One region of the Halomonas sp. LS-001 genome, then DNA from elsewhere that is predicted to be linked to it. Evidence: predicted binding sites of a transcription regulator. Region 1 holds the regulator's gene; the other holds the start of a gene.

Region 1 (8,639 bases):
ACCGCCAGCCCTCTCGCGAAGGCACGCCAACGGCCGACTGCCATAAAAACAGGCCGGCACGCCCAAGCGCCTCCATCAGATCACAGCCTCTACGGCCTAGCTTTGCAATCCGGGCAATGGCGTGGGAAAAATTTGCATCCATCTAGCCAATCCTTGTGGTTGCACCATCATTAAGAATATCGTCCTGAAAGGGCCGCGCCGGATAATGAAACGGCACCGGCCCATCCGGTTGACCATGCATAAACTGCTCAACACGCGGGTCTTCATGAACATCCAGCATTTCCGGCGTTCCATGAGCGACGATTTCGCCATCAGCAATCAAGTAGAGGTAATCAGCGATACTGAGCGTTTCCTTGATATCATGAGAAACCACCACCGACGTCAGCTCAAGCGCCTGACTCAGACGTTTGATCAACTGCACCAGCACGCCCATGGAGATAGGGTCCTGCCCCACGAACGGCTCATCATAGAGAATCAGTTCAGGGTCAAGCGCCACGGCGCGGGCCAGCGCAACGCGGCGCGCCATACCACCGGAAAGTTCTGATGGCATCAGGTTTCTAGCCCCCCTCAACCCAACCGCCTGAAGTTTCAAAAGCACGATATCGCGCACCATGTCATCCGGCAAATCCGTATGCACTCTTAGCGGAAACGCAACGTTTTCAAAGACATTAAGGTCAGAAAATAGAGCGCCGCTCTGAAACAGCATCCCCATTCGTTTGCGTAGCCCGAACAGAGCTTTTCTGGAGAGCGTATTGACATCCTGACCATCAATCAGGATACGGCCGCTATCTGGCGTCAACTGCCCACCAATCAGCTTTAACAAGGTTGTTTTACCTGTTCCACTGGGCCCCATGATCGCGGTCACTTTGCCATATGGAATAGATAGGTTTACGCCACGAAATATTTCGTGTTCTCCCCGCGTAAAACGCAGGTCTTGTATTTCAATGAAAGCAGAATCAGTCATATAAAAACCAGGCACTCACCTTGTGCACAAAAACGCCCGACATACTGCGACTGAAAAGAAGGCAAGCCTGTCACTGGCGTCAATAGCGTTCAAAAATATTATCGAACATTGTATCCTAACTCACTTTGAAACTGCCAAAACAAATATTGTTCCATAATGACAGGAATTTATATCCGGCAAGTCACCAGCAGATGTTAATATTAACGTCGTCCATTTACCGAGTTGCGATTGCCAGTCGAGCTACGTCATGTCTCATGCCACACCACCGTCAACCAGCCTTATGCGTGAAAGCGCGCTTCGTACACTTCAGATAGAAAAGGAAGCGATTGGCAATCTACAGGCCAAGCTGGACACGCATTTTGACCATGCCTGCGAACTGATCTTAGCCTGCAAAGGCCGTGTCGTCGTTACCGGCATGGGGAAATCCGGCCATATCGCCGGTAAGCTGGCAGCAACACTCGCCAGCACCGGCACCCCTGCCTTTTTTGTCCACCCTGGCGAAGCCAGCCACGGTGACCTTGGCATGATCACACGCAGTGATGTTGTCGTGGCGTTATCAAACTCCGGTGAAACCAGTGAAGTGACCGCATTAGTGCCGTTACTGAAACGTCTCGGCGTTCCGCTCATCAGCATGACCGGGCGGCCTAACTCCTCGCTGGCACGTCACGCAGATGCTCACCTGGATAGCGGTGTGGAACGTGAAGCCTGCCCACTGGACCTGGCACCAACCAGCTCAACGACGGCCGCACTTGCCCTCGGTGATGCCCTCGCGGTTGCGCTGCTGGAAGCGCGCGGTTTTACAGCAGAAGATTTCGCCCTTTCACATCCCGGTGGCACGCTGGGCAAACGCCTGCTTTTACGCGTCAAAGACGTTATGCATAGCGGGGAACGCCTGCCCTGCATTGCTCTGGGCAGCCCCTTGAGAGATGCTCTGATTGAAATCACCCGTAAAGGGTTAGGGTTTACTTGCGTCACCGATGCCCAAGGCCGACTGTCTGGCGTCTATACCGATGGTGATTTACGCCGCACACTGGATGATCATCATGATTTACGCGATATTCTTGTCGATGACGTAATGACTCGGCCCGGAAAGCGCATTTCCCCCAGCATTCTGGCAGCTGAGGCAGTGCGCCTGATGGAAGAAAGCAAAATTACCGTCCTTGCCGTTGTGGATGAAGAGCAGCGCCCGATCGGCGCGCTACATATGCATGACTTGCTCGCCAGTGGTGTTATCTAGCATTCTCTTTCAGTCGATATGCCAACCACCCCTCAAATGGAGGCTGTATGACCTTACCCGCCAATCTGGTTGACCAACTGCGCCGCGTGCGCCTATTTGCCATGGACGTGGATGGCGTTCTGACCGATGGCCGACTGTATTTCCAGGCGGATGGCATCGAAATTAAAGCGTTCCATACTCAGGACGGTCAAGGACTAAAACTGCTCAAACGGGCGGGCTTGCACGTGGCAATCATTACCGGGCGAGATTCCCCCATGGTGAGCCAGCGCGCTGCAGCCTTGGGCATTACGCACGTTTATCAAGGCTGCGAAGACAAACTATCCACATTACGAAAGCTCTGTCAGCGCCTGCAAATAGAGCTGGATCAGGTTGCTTACTGCGGCGACGACCTGCCTGACCTCGCCCCCATCAAGCGCTCAGGCGTTGGTATTGCCGTACCCAATGCCCCTGATTACATGCACACTCATGCGGACTGGGTAACTGACCGCCTGGGTGGCCACGGGGCGGTACGCGAAATCTGCGACGCCTTGATGGAAGCTCAAGGTCACTGGGGCGCCGTTCTCGATACCTACCTGCACGGTCGTAAGTAAATGATCAGTGGCGACGCTATGGTTTCCTTTCGTCGGCTTTTGCTCGCGGGGCTTGTAATAGTCCTTGGCGGGCTGCTCGCCTGGCTGGACTGGCGAACAACGCCCGTCGCCAAAATCGATCAGGATGCCCGTGCCGAAGAGCCCGGACATGTGGTCGAGAATGCCACCCTGACGATTTACAACGATCAGGGCAAGCGCTCGCAGCGTCTGTCGGCAGAGCAACTAACGCACACGCCACAGCACAACATGACCCAGCTGACATCGCCTTACGCGTTATTGCTGGATGACCAGCAACGCGAATGGCATGCCCAGGCGCAGCATGGTCAAATCGACAGCCAAGGAGCACGACTCACCTTGAGCGGAGAGGTGCGCCTGCGAGAACCGCAGGAAACCTGGCAGCTAAGTACTGAACAACTTAGCTACATAAGCGCCGAGACCCATGCGTTCAGCGATGTTCCCGTACTATTCGAACAACCACCGCAATCCGTTCAGGCCCAACGCATGGACTTATGGCTCAATAAAGACCTCTTGCAGCTAAGCGGCGGCGTACACGGCAACCACCCTACCGAGAATGCCCCGTAAAAGGAGTCACCATGAATATTACCGGTTTGATGTATCGTGTATTTTTCAGTCTGCTGCTTAGCATCGCAAGCTTTCAGACATTGCACGCAGCCCCTGGGGACCCTGTTGAAGTAGAGGCTGATCAACTCGACATTGACCAGAATGCCGGCACAGCGGTTTACAGTGGAGATGTCCGCATTCGCCAGGGAGACCTCCACCTTAACGGCGCTCGGGTAGAAATTGTGCGCAATGCCAACGGCGAATTATCCCGTGCGGTAGCGCTTGGCGATCGTGCTTATATCCGCAACCGCTTTGAGGGTCAGGAAGATATTACCGAAGGTCACGCCCAACGCATCATCTACCATGTTGCCGAGCGGCGCGTAGAGCTGGTCAATCAAGCCGAGCTTAGTCAGGGTGGCGACCGTTTCACAGGTGGCCGACTGGAATACTTCATTGACCGTGGCATTGTTCAGGCACGCTCTGATGTCGAGGGCGCTGAGAACCAGCGCATTCGCATGACACTTCAACCTGAACAGCAATAGGAGCCTGCCGGTGTCTTTTGATGATGTAACAGCGTCAGTGCCCGCCCGTGAAGGTAAAACACTCTCAGCACGGCACTTAGCCAAAAGCTACAAACGTCGCCGGGTGGTCAAGGATATTAATCTGGACATTGCCCAAGGCAGCATTGTTGGCCTTCTCGGGCCTAATGGCGCGGGCAAGACCACGTCGTTTTATATGATTGTCGGTTTGGTAAAAGCCGATGCAGGCAAAGTGTATATAGATGATCTCGACCTGACCCGTGCGCCCATGCATGAACGGGCTATTGCCGGGATTGGCTATCTTCCGCAGGAAGCCTCGATCTTTCGCAAGCTGAGCGTTCGCGACAATATCATGGCCATTCTGGAAACCCGTAAAGGACTCTCGCGCACCGAACGCAAAAGCGTTCTGGAGCAGTTGCTGGAAGATTTCCACATCACACACATCCGCGACAATATTGGCATGAGCTTATCGGGTGGGGAGCGACGCAGGGTGGAAATTGCCCGCTCACTGGCGACTGATCCGCATTTCATTTTACTCGATGAGCCTTTTGCAGGTGTCGATCCGATATCCGTGGGTGATATCAAGACCATCATTCGTGCTCTCAAAGCACGCAATATTGGCGTACTGATTACCGACCACAACGTCAGGGAAACCCTCGATATCTGTGATACGGCTTACATTGTTGGCGATGGCCACATTATTGCCAGCGGCTCCCCGGATACGATTCTTGATAACCAGCAGGTCCGTGATATTTATCTGGGCGAAGACTTCAAGCTCTGATTTTATCCGGCCACCTCCCCTGTCTGTTGCCAGCTTTTTTATTGATGGCATGCTTATTGCTACTTGCGCTTGGCAGCGGCTGCTTTTAGGGTAAGGTTTTACATGCCACGGGTGGTTCACGAATGGCCATGAAAGCGTCCCTTCAACTGCGTCTTGGCACTCAACTGACGATGACGCCTCAGTTGCAACAGGCGATTGCGCTACTGCAACTGTCGACGCTGGATCTACGTCAGGAAATCCAGAACGCACTTGATAACAATCCCCTGCTGGAGCAGGAAGAAGAGTTTGGCGAGCAAGCCGTCAAGGAGGCAAAGGAAGCCGACTGGTCGGATGATATTCCGACCGAACTCTCTGTCGACAGTGACTGGTCGGACACCTATCAGGATGTTGCTCATTCCAGTAGCGCCAGCAACACCCATGACGGCGCCGATTTCGAGCGTGACACCACGGTACAGAGCCTGCATGGCCACCTGTTATGGCAGCTGGCCATGACCAACTTCACCGCTCGTGAGCAGCTCATTGCCGAAACCCTGATTGATGCTGTCGATGGCAACGGTTATTTATCACTGTCATTGAATGAGGTTCGCGAAAGCCTTCTGGCCACCGCCCATGAAGGCATTCATCAACGTGATATCGAAAATGTACTGCTGCGCCTTCAACAGTTTGAACCCACTGGCGTATTTGCCCGCGACCTGCGTGAATGCCTGATGCTTCAGCTGGCAGCATTACCGGATGACACCCCGTTGATTGTGCCAGCCAAGCGGCTGGTTCGGCAGTTTCTGGAAGTGCTTGGCAAAGATGACAGTCGCACATTAAAGCGGCGGTTAAACCTGGATGATGAACAGCTCGGCGCCGTCATTCATCTGATACGTAGCCTTGACCCACGCCCTGGAAGCACCTTTGGTAGCACCGCCAGCGGCTATGTCATTCCAGACCTCGTCGTACATCACGACAAGCAAGGCTGGCATCTGACCCTTAATCCTGAGGCAATGCCCAGGCTACGAATCCAGCCAGAATACGCCAGCTTAATTAAACGTGCCGACAAAAGTGATGATAACCAGTTCCTCAAGGATCATCTTCAGGAAGCGCGCTGGCTGATAAAAAGCCTATCCAGCCGCAATGACACCCTGCTTCGCGTCGGCCAGGAAATTATTGTTCGTCAGATCGGTTTTCTCGAACATGGAGAAGAAGCAATGAAACCGCTGATTCTTGCAGATATCGCCAATGCGGTGGATATGCATGAATCCACCATTTCCCGGGTGACCACGCAAAAATTCATTCATACGCCACGCGGTGTGTTTGAGCTTAAATACTTTTTTTCAAGCCACGTCGGCAGTCAGGATGGCGATCATCATTCCAGCACCGCCATTCGTGCACGGATCAAAAAACTGATTCAGGAAGAGCCGCCTCGCAAGCCGCTTTCCGATAGCCGGCTGGTTGCTTTACTCAAGGAAGATGGCATCACGGTTGCTCGCCGTACCGTTGCCAAGTATCGAGAAGCCATGGGAATTCCCTCTTCCAGCGAGCGTCGTCACTTAAGCTGAACCGCCTTAAACCGTTTCTATAAGTGGAAACTGACCTAAAGGGCTTTGCTTAATAAAAAAAAGGGTTACAATCAAAGAACAGTCGACGGAAAGGAGTACGTTCAATGCAAGTCAATATCACTGGACACCATGTAGAACTGACCGATGCCCTGCGCGATTACGTCAACGAGAAACTCGAACGCGTCGAGCGCCACTACGACAACATTACCACTGTTCAGGTTACCCTTTCAGTGGAAAAGGAGCGTCAGCAAGCCGCATGTACCCTACATGCGGCAGGCGCAGACTTGCATGCCGAAGCCACTGATAACGATATGTACGCAGCAATTGATGCGTTGGCAGATAAAATTGATCGTCAGCTGGTAAAACATAAAGAAAAAGCACAAGCGCGCGCCCAAGGCGCTGGTGTCCGGTAATCTAATGACTTTGGAAACCATCTTGCCCCCAGAGCGCGTCCTATATGATGTCCCTGGGGGTAGCAAAAAACGCGTACTGGAATTTTTCAGCACTTTTATTGCTCAGAACACGCCCAGCCTGGACAGCCAAGAAGTTTTTGGACGTCTGATCAGTCGTGAACGGCTGGGTAGCACGGGTATCGGCAATGGCGTCGCCATTCCACATGCTCGCAGCCCTCACTGTTCAACACCGATCGGCAGTTTTCTGAAACTGGCTGAAGCCGTTGATTTCGATGCGATTGATGGCGAACCTGTTGATCTCGTGTTTGTGCTTTTAGTCCCCGAAGAAGCTGACGATACGCACTTGGCACTGCTTGGACAGGTTGCAACCATCATGAATGACGTAAGCGTTCGGGTTCAGCTTCGCAAAGCGGGCAGTCAACGAGAATTGCTGGAACTGATCAGCGAAAAAATACGCGATAGCGCCTTCTGATTCTGACGCTTTCAGTACACTCGAAACTTCTTACGAGTGAATCAACGCAAGAGAGACGCTATGCAATTGGTCATAATCAGCGGCCGCTCGGGTTCGGGAAAATCTATTGCTCTGCAAGCGCTTGAAGATCTTGGTTATTATGCCATTGATAATCTGCCCGCTATGCTGCTTGGCTCCCTTGTCGATGAGCTTCGTGATCAAGGGGAACAGTCGCGTCTGGCCGTCAGCATAGATGCCCGCAACCTTCCGGGAGCACTTGAAAAGCTCCCCCGGTTGCTGAAAGAACTTCATCAACGCGATATTCATTTTCAGATTGTCTACCTGACCACCGATGCACGCATTCTGCTTGAGCGCTATTCAGCGACACGCCGCCGGCACCCGCTGACACGGAACAGTGATTTAACACTGGAAGAGGCGATCAGCAAAGAAGAGGAAACGCTGAGTGCGGTTCGTGACATTGCTGACCTGATCATTGATACCTCGCGAATGAGTGCTCACGACCTGCGCAGCCGTATCACCGATCAAGTGGCATTGCATAAAAACGACAAGCTGACCATTACCTTTGAATCTTTCGGCTACAAACGCGGTGTTCCTCTGGACGCCGATCTGGTCTTTGACGTGCGCTGCCTTCCCAACCCTTACTGGGACCCGGCACTCCGCCAATCCACTGGCCGGGATGAAGAGATTCAGGCGTTTTTGAGCTCCTACCCTATTGTTGAAGCCATGGGCGATGATATTCACGCCTGGGTCAGCCGTTGGCTGCCAGCCTATCAAAGCAGTCAACGCAGCTATATGACCATTGCGATTGGCTGTACCGGTGGACAGCATCGTTCGGTATACACCGTAGAACAGTTGGCCAAGCGAATGGCAGCGGATGGCATTGAAACACACATTCGTCACCGTGAGCTTGGACTGACCTTTTCCACCTCAGAACACAAGGTGATGGCAGATAAAACAACGGCCCAATGAATCCGTTATCGACACCGCTTGGAAAAAGGAACCAGGGTGCCTGAAAGAACATTAACATTGACCAATAAACGCGGCTTACATGCACGCGCCGCGACGAAGCTGGTGACTTGCTGCCAGCCTTTCGATGCCTGCATCAAGGTAAGCAAAGGCGCTCAGGTGGCGGATGCCTGTAATATCATGGCACTTTTGATGTTGGCAGCCCCCTGTGGCACAGAATTACAGGTCAGCGCCACAGGAGAAGATGCCCAACAGGCACTTGATGCCATAGAAGCGCTCTTTGACGCGCGTTTTGAAGAGGACGCCTGATACGGCTGTCAGCGTCCTCTCTGTCAATCACTCTCTCTGCCAATCACCAACGGCGGTCAATCACCAGCCACTGTCATTTTGTCGATTAACCAACTGCCCGTGTGAATGCTACCGCGCGTATCCGTATCATCACCGATGGCTACCAGGCCAGCAAACATGCTGTTCAGGTTACCGGCAATCGTAAACTCCTCGACAGGGTACTGCACACGGCCATTTTCCACCCAGAAACCGGCCGCACCGCGTGAATAATCGCCTGTAACACC
Region 2 (8,639 bases), 1.8 Mb from region 1:
GGTAGACCTGCGTTTTACCGATACTCGCGGTAAAGAGCAGCACGTGACGATTCCCGCCCGTGACGTTGATGAAGAGTTTTTCGAAAACGGCCAGATGTTTGATGGTTCTTCCATTGAAGGCTGGAAAGGAATCAATGAGTCCGACATGATCCTGCGCCCTGAAGACGGCACTGGTTTCCTGGACCCCTTCACTGAAGACGCTACCCTGGTACTGCGTTGCGATATCATCGAGCCTGCTACCATGCAGGGTTATGACCGCGACCCGCGCTCTATTGCCAAGCGCGCCGAAGCCTACCTGCAGTCAACTGGCCTTGGCGATACCGCCTTCTTTGGCCCGGAGCCAGAGTTCTTCATCTTTGATGAAGTGCATTGGAAAGCCGATATCGAAGGCGCGATGTACAAGATTTCCTCGGAAGAGGGTGCCTGGGCCACGGATCGTACTATCGAAGGCGGCAACCTGGCACACCGTCCGCGCGTGAAAGGTGGTTACTTCCCGGTTCCGCCGGTAGATAGCTTCCACGATATCCGTGGCGCCATGTGTAACACGCTGGAAGCCATCGGCCAGACGGTTGAAGTGCATCACCACGAAGTGGCGAACGCCGGTCAGAACGAAATCGGCATCAAGTTCAACACCTTGGTGAAGAAAGCTGACGAAGTGCAGGAAATGAAGTATGTCATCCACAACGTGGCGCATGCTTACGGCAAAACAGCGACCTTCATGCCGAAGCCGCTGGTAGGTGATAACGGTTCAGGCATGCACGTCCACCAGTCGTTCTGGAAAGATGGCCAGAACCAGTTCGCCGGTGATGAATACGCGGGTCTGTCTGAAATGGCGCTGTATTACATTGGCGGCATCATCAAGCACGCGCGTTCGCTCAACGCTTTCACTAACTCGTCTACCAACTCTTACAAGCGTCTGGTGCCGGGTTTTGAAGCGCCGGTTATGCTGGCCTACAGCGCACGTAACCGTTCGGCGTCTATCCGTATTCCGTACACTGCAAGCCCGAAAGGCAAGCGTGTGGAACTGCGTTTCCCTGACCCGACCGCTAACCCGTACCTGTGCTTCTCAGCAATGCTGATGGCTGGTATCGACGGTATCAAGAACAAGATCCACCCTGGCGATGCCATGGACAAGAACCTGTATGACCTGCCGCCGGAAGAAGGCAAGGCCGTACCGACCGTGGCTCATAGCCTGGATCAGGCACTGGAAGCGCTTGACGCTGACCGCGCCTTCCTGACCGAAGGTGGCGTGTTCACTGACGACATGATCGATGCCTTCATCGAACTCAAGATGGAAGAAGTTGAGCGTCTGCGCATGGCAACTCACCCGATCGAGTTTGATATGTACTACAGCTGCTAAGTTCTTAACAGACATAGCGCTTTAAGCTGATAGATGAGCAGCACCTTATCAGCTGCTACCATCACTCCAGAGGTGATGTGAGTAAAACCCCGCTTCGGCGGGGTTTTTTGCTTAAAGGGGGCAGGGGATGGCATTCAGAATCTGGCCGAGAGTCGCCATGTTGGCGTTGATGCTGTGGTTGGCCACACCGCTGGCCGCGCAGACCGTGTATCGCGTGGTGGATGAACAGGGACGTGTCACCTTCACCGATAACCCCGATCAGGGCGGAGAAGCGGTTGAGCTGGCGCCGCTACAGAGTGTTTCCGCGTCACCGGCGGCGTCTTCCCGTACCCGTCCCAGCGCCCGCCCCAGTTCGCCGGGGCAGCCCTTCATGCCGTATGACCGGTTTGAGATTGCTTACCCTCGGCCTGAGGCCCGTGTGGACACAACCACTCAGGTGGAAGTGGCCGTCAGCCCTGCCTTGCGTGAGGACCATCAGATGCGTTTGCGCCTTAATGGTGAGGTCAGCCAGACCGCGTTGCACAGTGATGCGTTCTGGCTGGCTAACCTTCCGGCGGGCGTGCATCAGTTGCAGGCAGAGTTACTCGATGCCCAGGGGCGGGTGCGCCATCAAACATCAAGCGTGCGCATTCATGTTGCACCATAATGGTGCTTTAAGAGGCTGTTCGCGGCGCTATCACCGGTTCTGGCAGTGCATGAAGGCGTTTTGCTTAGCCTGATGCGCTGCCGTGTTTGCTGCCAGCGCCATGTTGGCGCGTTTTTTGCAGCCCCAACATCATGCCATTCGATCACAGGAAGGGATATGTATCAGCGCTTGCTTGAACACCTCACGACAGCCGTCCTGCTGCTTGACGGCGAGCTGAAGGTGCGATGGATGAATCCGGCGGCAGAAGCCTTGCTGGCCGTCAGCGTCAGCCGAGTATTGGGGGCGCGGCTGGATGGCTTTCTGGGCGGCGAGGAGGGAATCGAGGGCGTATTGATAAAGGCGCGCGATGCGTTTCATCCCTATACGCAGCGGGAAGCGCGGATTACGCCGGTTAACGGCGAGTCGCTGACGGTGGATTATACGGTCACGCCGTTATCGGCCAATGAGCTGCTGCTGGAAATTGAGCCTCGCGACCGCTTGATGCAGATTTCCCGCGAGGAAGCGCTGACCACGCGCCAGGAGACCATCAAGGTGCTGGCACGTGGCCTGGCTCACGAAGTCAAAAACCCGCTGGGCGGTATTCGCGGCGCGGCTCAGTTGCTTGAGCGTGATCTGGCGGACCCGGCGCTCAAGGAGTTCACCCATATCATTGTTGAAGAGGTGGATCGCTTGCGCGACCTGGTGGATTCCATGCTTGGGCCGAACCGTATCGTCAAGCATGAGCCGGTCAGTATTCATAAAGTGCTGGAGCGGGTGCGTGCGCTACTGATCGCCGAGCACCCTGAGGTACGCATTGAGCGCGACTATGACCCCAGCCTGCCTGACCTTTGCGGCGATGAAGCCCAGATGATTCAGGCCATTCTCAACGTGGCACGTAATGCGGTACAGGCGATGACGGATGCCCAGACACAGAACCCTGAACTGGTGCTGCGCACTCGGGCGCGGCGCCAGTTTACGCTGGGGGCTGAGCGTCATCGGCTGGTGTGTGATGTCGGGATTATCGATAACGGCCCGGGCATTCCCGAGACGCTGCAGGAAACGCTGTTCTTTCCGATGGTCTCCGGGCGGGCGGAAGGTAGCGGGCTGGGGCTTTCAATTGCGCAGTCGATTCTCCATCAGCATCAAGGGCTCATCGAGTGCGATTCACGGCCGGGGCGCACCGAGTTTCGTTTGCTGATTCCTCTTTTTGTGAATGACGCCGTTTGTCCATGACGGTGCTTAAGGATTCGCTTGTAGCTTTGTTTATAGATTCATTTTTAGATTTGTTTGTTGATTTCACCGGAGAAGCACCATGACTGAAGTTCACTCGACCGATGTTGCTCGTGTGGTGATTGTGGACGACGACCGCGCCATTCGCTGGGTGTTGGAGCGTGCTCTGGCGCAGCCCGACCTTGAGGTGGAGTGTATTGAGCGTGCCGACACGGTGCTGGAACGCCTGATTGCCGAACCACCCGATGTGTTGGTGACGGACATCCGCATGCCGGGTATTGGCGGGCTGGACCTGATGGCAAGAATTCGTGAGGCGCACCCGGATTTACCGGTGATTGTCATGACGGCACATTCCGATCTTGATAGCGCGGTGGCGTCTTACCAGGGGGGCGCCTTTGAGTACCTGCCCAAACCCTTTGATGTTGATGAAGCGCTGGCGCTGGTGCGTCGGGCCGTTGCCCATGCGCGGGAGCGTCAGCGGCCAGTCAGCGTACCGGAAGGCTTGAATGCGGAAATTATCGGTGAAGCACCGGCCATGCAAGAGGTGTTTCGCGCCATCGGGCGCTTGTCGCATTCGCACATTACTGTGTTGATCAATGGTGAGTCCGGCACTGGTAAAGAGCGGGTAGCGCAGGCGCTGCACCAACATAGCCCGCGTTCGGGAAAGCCGTTCATTGCCTTGAACATGGCGGCGATTCCGCGAGATCTGATTGAGTCGGAACTGTTTGGGCATGAAAAAGGTGCCTTTACCGGGGCCACTTCCCAGCGTCAGGGGCGTTTTGAGCAGGCCAACGGTGGCACCCTGTTTCTGGATGAGATTGGCGATATGCCCGCCGAAACCCAGACGCGGCTTCTGCGCGTGTTAGCGGATGGTGAGTTCTACCGCGTGGGCGGGCATACCCCGGTGAAGGTCAATGTGCGGATTATTGCAGCCACCCACCAGAACCTCGAGTCACTGGTCGATGAAGGGCGCTTTCGCGAAGATTTGTTCCATCGTCTCAACGTCATTCGCATCCACTTGCCGCGTCTATCGGAGCGGCGTGAGGACATCCCCCGCCTGACCCGCCATTTTCTGGCCGAGGCGGCCAAGGAGCTGGCGACCGATATCAAGGTATTAACGCCGGAATCGGAAACCCATCTGACGCATCTTGCCTGGCCGGGAAATGTGCGCCAGCTGGAAAATATCTGCCGCTGGCTGACGGTGATGGCGTCCGGGCGGGAAATTCTGGTCGAAGACCTGCCGCCGGAATTGCGTGCAGAAAGCAACCTGGAGGGTGCGCTGAGCGGTGACTGGCGCAGTGCGTTTCGCAGCTGGGCGGATCAGGCGCTGGCAGAAGGGCATACTCACCTGCTGGAAGAGGCCGTGCCCGACTTTGAGCGGATTCTGATCGAAACCGCGCTCAAGCATACCGGCGGGCGTAAAGGCGAAGCGGCCGAACTGCTGGGGTGGGGGCGCAATACACTGACGCGCAAACTCAAAACCTTGTTGCCTGCGCTGGCAGATGACGGTTAGCCCTGGCCAGCCAGTACCAGAAAGTCAGTACCAGAAAGTCAGTTCTGGAAGGCTGGTACTGGAAAGTCAGTCCTGACGTGGGTGATTTTAGTTGGCTTTATCACCCGCGTTTCTCTCTTTTCTATGACCTGCGTCATAGCGTATGACGTAAAAGCGGAGTAGCGTAAACGGCCTTTCTAAATTATTAACTAACAATAATCCTTTTAAGGGCCACATTATCATGCCGACGCGCCATGAGCGCCGCCGTGAGTCGGGATTAGCCAAACCGGCTGACTCCTCCTGGGTGGCCAGTACCTATAGCTCGCTAAGAGACACGCTGACCAACCGTTATCACAGCCGTGATTTTGTCTTCGCCCATGCGTATTACATGCGCAGCCGCGTGATAGCGATGGGGGTCATTTTTTTGGTGATGTCGCCGGTGTGGCTGCTGGTGGATCGCTGGATGCTGCCCGATGCCTTGTGGGTGACAACCCTGATGGGCCGTTGTGTGATGATGCTCGGCTTTGCCGTGGTGGTGTGGTGGGCCTGGTGCAACGAAGACAATATCCGCCGCATTCGCTTCAGTGCTGGCGCTTTGCTGGCCATGCCTGCCCTGTTTTATGTGCTGATACTGAGCATTGTTCCTGAAGCCAGCGTTCCTGAAGCCAGTGTTCTTGAAGCCAACGTTCTTGAAAGCAGCGTTCTTGAAGACAGTATTCTTGAAGGCAATAACACGGTGCTGGCTGGGTATGGTTTTATCCCGTTTTTGCTGGTGGCGGTGTTGAGTGTCTTTCCTTTTACGCTGGTGGAATCGTTAGTGGCCGGTTTGCTGCTGCAAGCGCTGCTGGTGTTTGCCCAGCAGGTGAGTGGCAGCTGGATGACGCCTGCCGGGCTTGAGGCTCAATGGCTAATGACCTCGCTGATGGCGGTGACACTGACGGCCAATCACTTCCAGCTGAGCCTGTTGTTGCGGCTTTATCGCCAGGCAACCCACGACCCTCTCACCGGGCTACTCAACCGGGGAGCGCTGGAACTCAGGCTGGCAGACATTGAGCGAGAAGAAGCCCGCAGTGGCGAGTCAATTCCTTATGCGTTATTGATGATGGATATCGATCACTTCAAACGCGTCAACGATACCTATGGCCACTCCGTCGGCGATAAAGTCCTGCGTGAATTTGCCCGCCTGATGGCGCTGCAGGTTCGCTCGGGGGATTTCGTGGCCCGCTATGGCGGTGAAGAGTTTGTGGTGGTGCTGCTGGACATCAGTGCCACCGATGCGGCGGTTATTGCCGAGCGGATACGCGATGCCATCGAACACGCCACCCTGTTTGATCACGACGGCAACCGGGTGCCGATTACGACCAGCATTGGTGTGGCCTGCCCTGAATCGTCGCAACAAAGCGAACAGACCCTGAGGCGGGCCGATGAACGGCTGTACCGTGCCAAGGAAAGCGGGCGTAATTGTGTCGTGAGTGGTGCTTAGGCCTAGTCAAAGGTGTGGCGCAAGTCAGGCGCTGTCTTCCAGTTGCCGCGCTGGGTGCCGTCCTGGGTAAGCACCACATAGCTGGCGCTACCCCAGTGACGCAGGCCCCGCATCAGGCGCATGGCATCTTCGGGCGTTGCCGCGCTGATGATGCCCAGCTGGGTGCCGGGTTGACGCCAGAGTCGGCTCGCCGAGCTCTGGGCGGGTTCACTTGTCGGCAATCGGGCGGGGGCGTCCAGGGGGTGATCGTCCCACCACTGATCAATGTCATCCGGCGTGCCAATAACCCAAAGCGGTGTTGATGTGATGTCATCCGGCGGGCTGGATAGCGCAGTGGCCTCTTGGGGAAGGGGCAGTTCACTGTGCTCACCCAGGCGTAGCCAACGGGTGTCAGGGTCAAGGGTCAGATCGCGCAGAGTGGCGGGTGCATTGGGCAACTGGCGCAGAACCTGATAGTTCGGGTCGACATATAGCTGCTCAGGGCGCTGAGTCACGGTGAGCGTAAAGGTATGAGAGCGACCTTCAAGACTTAGCCAATGGCGTTCCGTTTGGCCGTCTTGGTAATGGATGTCTACCGGGATACGCAGCGGCCAGGTCAGCGTTTCAGGAGGGCGGCTCTCTTCGTGATGTTGATGGCTGTGTTGGCCAAGGGTAATTGAAAGGTTGAATCTGCCGTCATTTTCTCCCAGCTGGACTTCGTCAAGGGTCACTCTGGGGCGTCCGGGCTGTTCTACCCAGGCGTGAAAAAAATCGTCCAACGCCTGGCCGGATGAAGCTTCAAAAGCGCTTTGCAGGTCGTTCCAGTCAGCTTGCCCGTAACGGTGCCGCTCGATCAGCTTCCTCAGCCCAGCGTTAAAGTCCTGCGTACCGATTTGCTGCTCAAGCATGTAAAACAGCATGGCGCCATGTTGATAGCCGATCAGGCGGTCCTGGGGTTGGCGCTGGTAACCAAACTCACTCAAGGCCAGGTGGCTGACATCAGGCAGGGCGTTAAGGTCGGTCAGCCAGCGTTGGCGCAGGGCGTGCGCTTCACCTGAAAGTGCTTCCATGGTGTAGTCAGCGAGGTAGGTCGTCAGGGCCTCACTCCAGTTACCCTGGCCGGGCGCGGCCTGAACAGCCGTGCCCCACCAGCCGTGCATCAGTTCGTGGGGAAGCGACGTATGCGGGATAAACGGCAGCGCAATCACCTGCTCACCCAGTAAGGTAAAGCCAGCAAAGGCAAAGCCGATGGGGCGTGCTGAAGCGGCAATGGTGAAACTTGAATAAGGATATGCCCCCAGACGTTGCTGAAACACCTGAAGGGCGCGCACGGTGGCATCCAGATAGGTCGTGGCGAAAGACGCGCTAAGTGCCTTCGGAAACAGGGTGCGCAGCGTGACGCCTTGAGCCTCGCGGGTGCTGGCTTGCCAGTTACCAGCCGCCAGTGACAGCTGGCGCGCTTCAGGGTGAGCAAAACGGGTCTGACGTTTCTCGCCCTGAGTCGTGGTCTCCTGCCAGTTGCCGCTCACCACGCTTTCCATGCGCTCAGGTGTTGTAATGCTGACGTTTGCCACATAAGGGGCTGGGTCATCAATTTGTGGGTACCAGTCCAGCTGGGCGGGGAGCCAGAGGTTATCTGCAGACCAGTAGCCTCCGCCCGGCAACCTTGAAGCCAGCTGTCCTTCCCAGCTCAAGGTTAAAGCGCTTGGCGTATCCGGAGCGCTCAAGCGGTAGTGGCTTGGTTGAGTCTCTTCCCAGTCAAGCAATGCGTCTTCCTGCTTGACCTGCTTAAGCGTGAGGCCGGGGGCAAGCGTGAAGGCTAACGGCGCACGGGCGATGTCATCAGGCAGGTTCAGCCTCATGGTCCCGGTGATCAGGCGCTGTTCGGGGTGCAAGGTCACCTCGATGGATTTTTCGAGGCCATTTTCAGGCTCGAGCGCTAGCGCCGTACTCACCCATAAACCCAAGCCGCACAGCAGAGCCAACAGCCTCATTCCGTCACCTCAACGGTCAGTAGTCGGAAAACGCACCAGTATTTCCTGAGATTTGCCACTGCGCAGAATGTCCAGCGGCAGCAAGGTGCCTGGCACCTGGCGGTTGATGATCGCAATTAACTCAGCGGGTTGCCGGGTCACAAGGCCAGCGGCTTGAGCGACCACATCGCCTTCCTGCAAGCCTGCCCTGGTGGCCAGTGAACCCTCTGCCACGGCGACGATAAGAACGCCGTCGGGGTGAGCTTCAATCTGAACGCCAAGCCGTGGTGGCGGTGTCTGAATGCCTTCTTCCTCGGCCAGCAGGTAAATCCCTTCGGCAACGCTTTCGTCGGGTGGCTCGCAGCCTTCGTCAAGGGTCATCGGCACCATTGTCATGGTGTTGGTCACGCCCATGGCGGCAAGCTGGTAGGGCACGCCGTCGCCATAGGCCAGGTGACCAACGCCCATCAGCCCGACGGCCAGGGTGCCGTCGGCTG

What was found. The regulator sigma-54, encoded in region 1, starts transcription at its own class of promoters, with help from an activator protein. The targets are predictions, from matches to a motif close to TGGCACNNNNNTTGCTNT.
Region 2: the regulator sigma-54 is predicted to act here: its motif matches at 2,111-2,128, upstream of glnL (nitrogen regulation protein NR(II)).

Annotation. Positions count from the first base shown of each region.
Region 1 is NZ_CM129816.1:1,339,361-1,347,999, reverse strand. Features, by position in the region: gene mlaE (lipid asymmetry maintenance ABC transporter permease subunit MlaE) at 1-142, opposite strand, end outside; gene ACU6TU_RS05970 (ABC transporter ATP-binding protein) at 143-964, opposite strand; gene ACU6TU_RS05965 (KpsF/GutQ family sugar-phosphate isomerase) at 1,212-2,201, shown strand; gene ACU6TU_RS05960 (KdsC family phosphatase) at 2,249-2,791, shown strand; gene lptC (LPS export ABC transporter periplasmic protein LptC) at 2,810-3,373, shown strand; gene lptA (lipopolysaccharide transport periplasmic protein LptA) at 3,385-3,894, shown strand; gene lptB (LPS export ABC transporter ATP-binding protein) at 3,905-4,672, shown strand; gene ACU6TU_RS05940 (RNA polymerase factor sigma-54) at 4,795-6,216, shown strand; gene hpf (ribosome hibernation-promoting factor, HPF/YfiA family) at 6,321-6,629, shown strand; gene ACU6TU_RS05930 (PTS sugar transporter subunit IIA) at 6,634-7,101, shown strand; gene rapZ (RNase adapter RapZ) at 7,162-8,070, shown strand; gene ACU6TU_RS05920 (HPr family phosphocarrier protein) at 8,107-8,376, shown strand; gene pmbA (metalloprotease PmbA) at 8,433-8,639, opposite strand, start outside.
Region 2 is NZ_CM129816.1:3,360,327-3,368,965, reverse strand. Features, by position in the region: gene glnA (glutamate--ammonia ligase) at 1-1,360, shown strand, start outside; gene ACU6TU_RS14895 (DUF4124 domain-containing protein) at 1,488-2,006, shown strand; gene glnL (nitrogen regulation protein NR(II)) at 2,163-3,218, shown strand; gene ntrC (nitrogen regulation protein NR(I)) at 3,298-4,728, shown strand; gene ACU6TU_RS14880 (diguanylate cyclase) at 4,949-6,190, shown strand; gene ACU6TU_RS14875 (M1 family metallopeptidase) at 6,193-8,163, opposite strand; gene ACU6TU_RS14870 (ChaN family lipoprotein) at 8,173-8,639, opposite strand, start outside.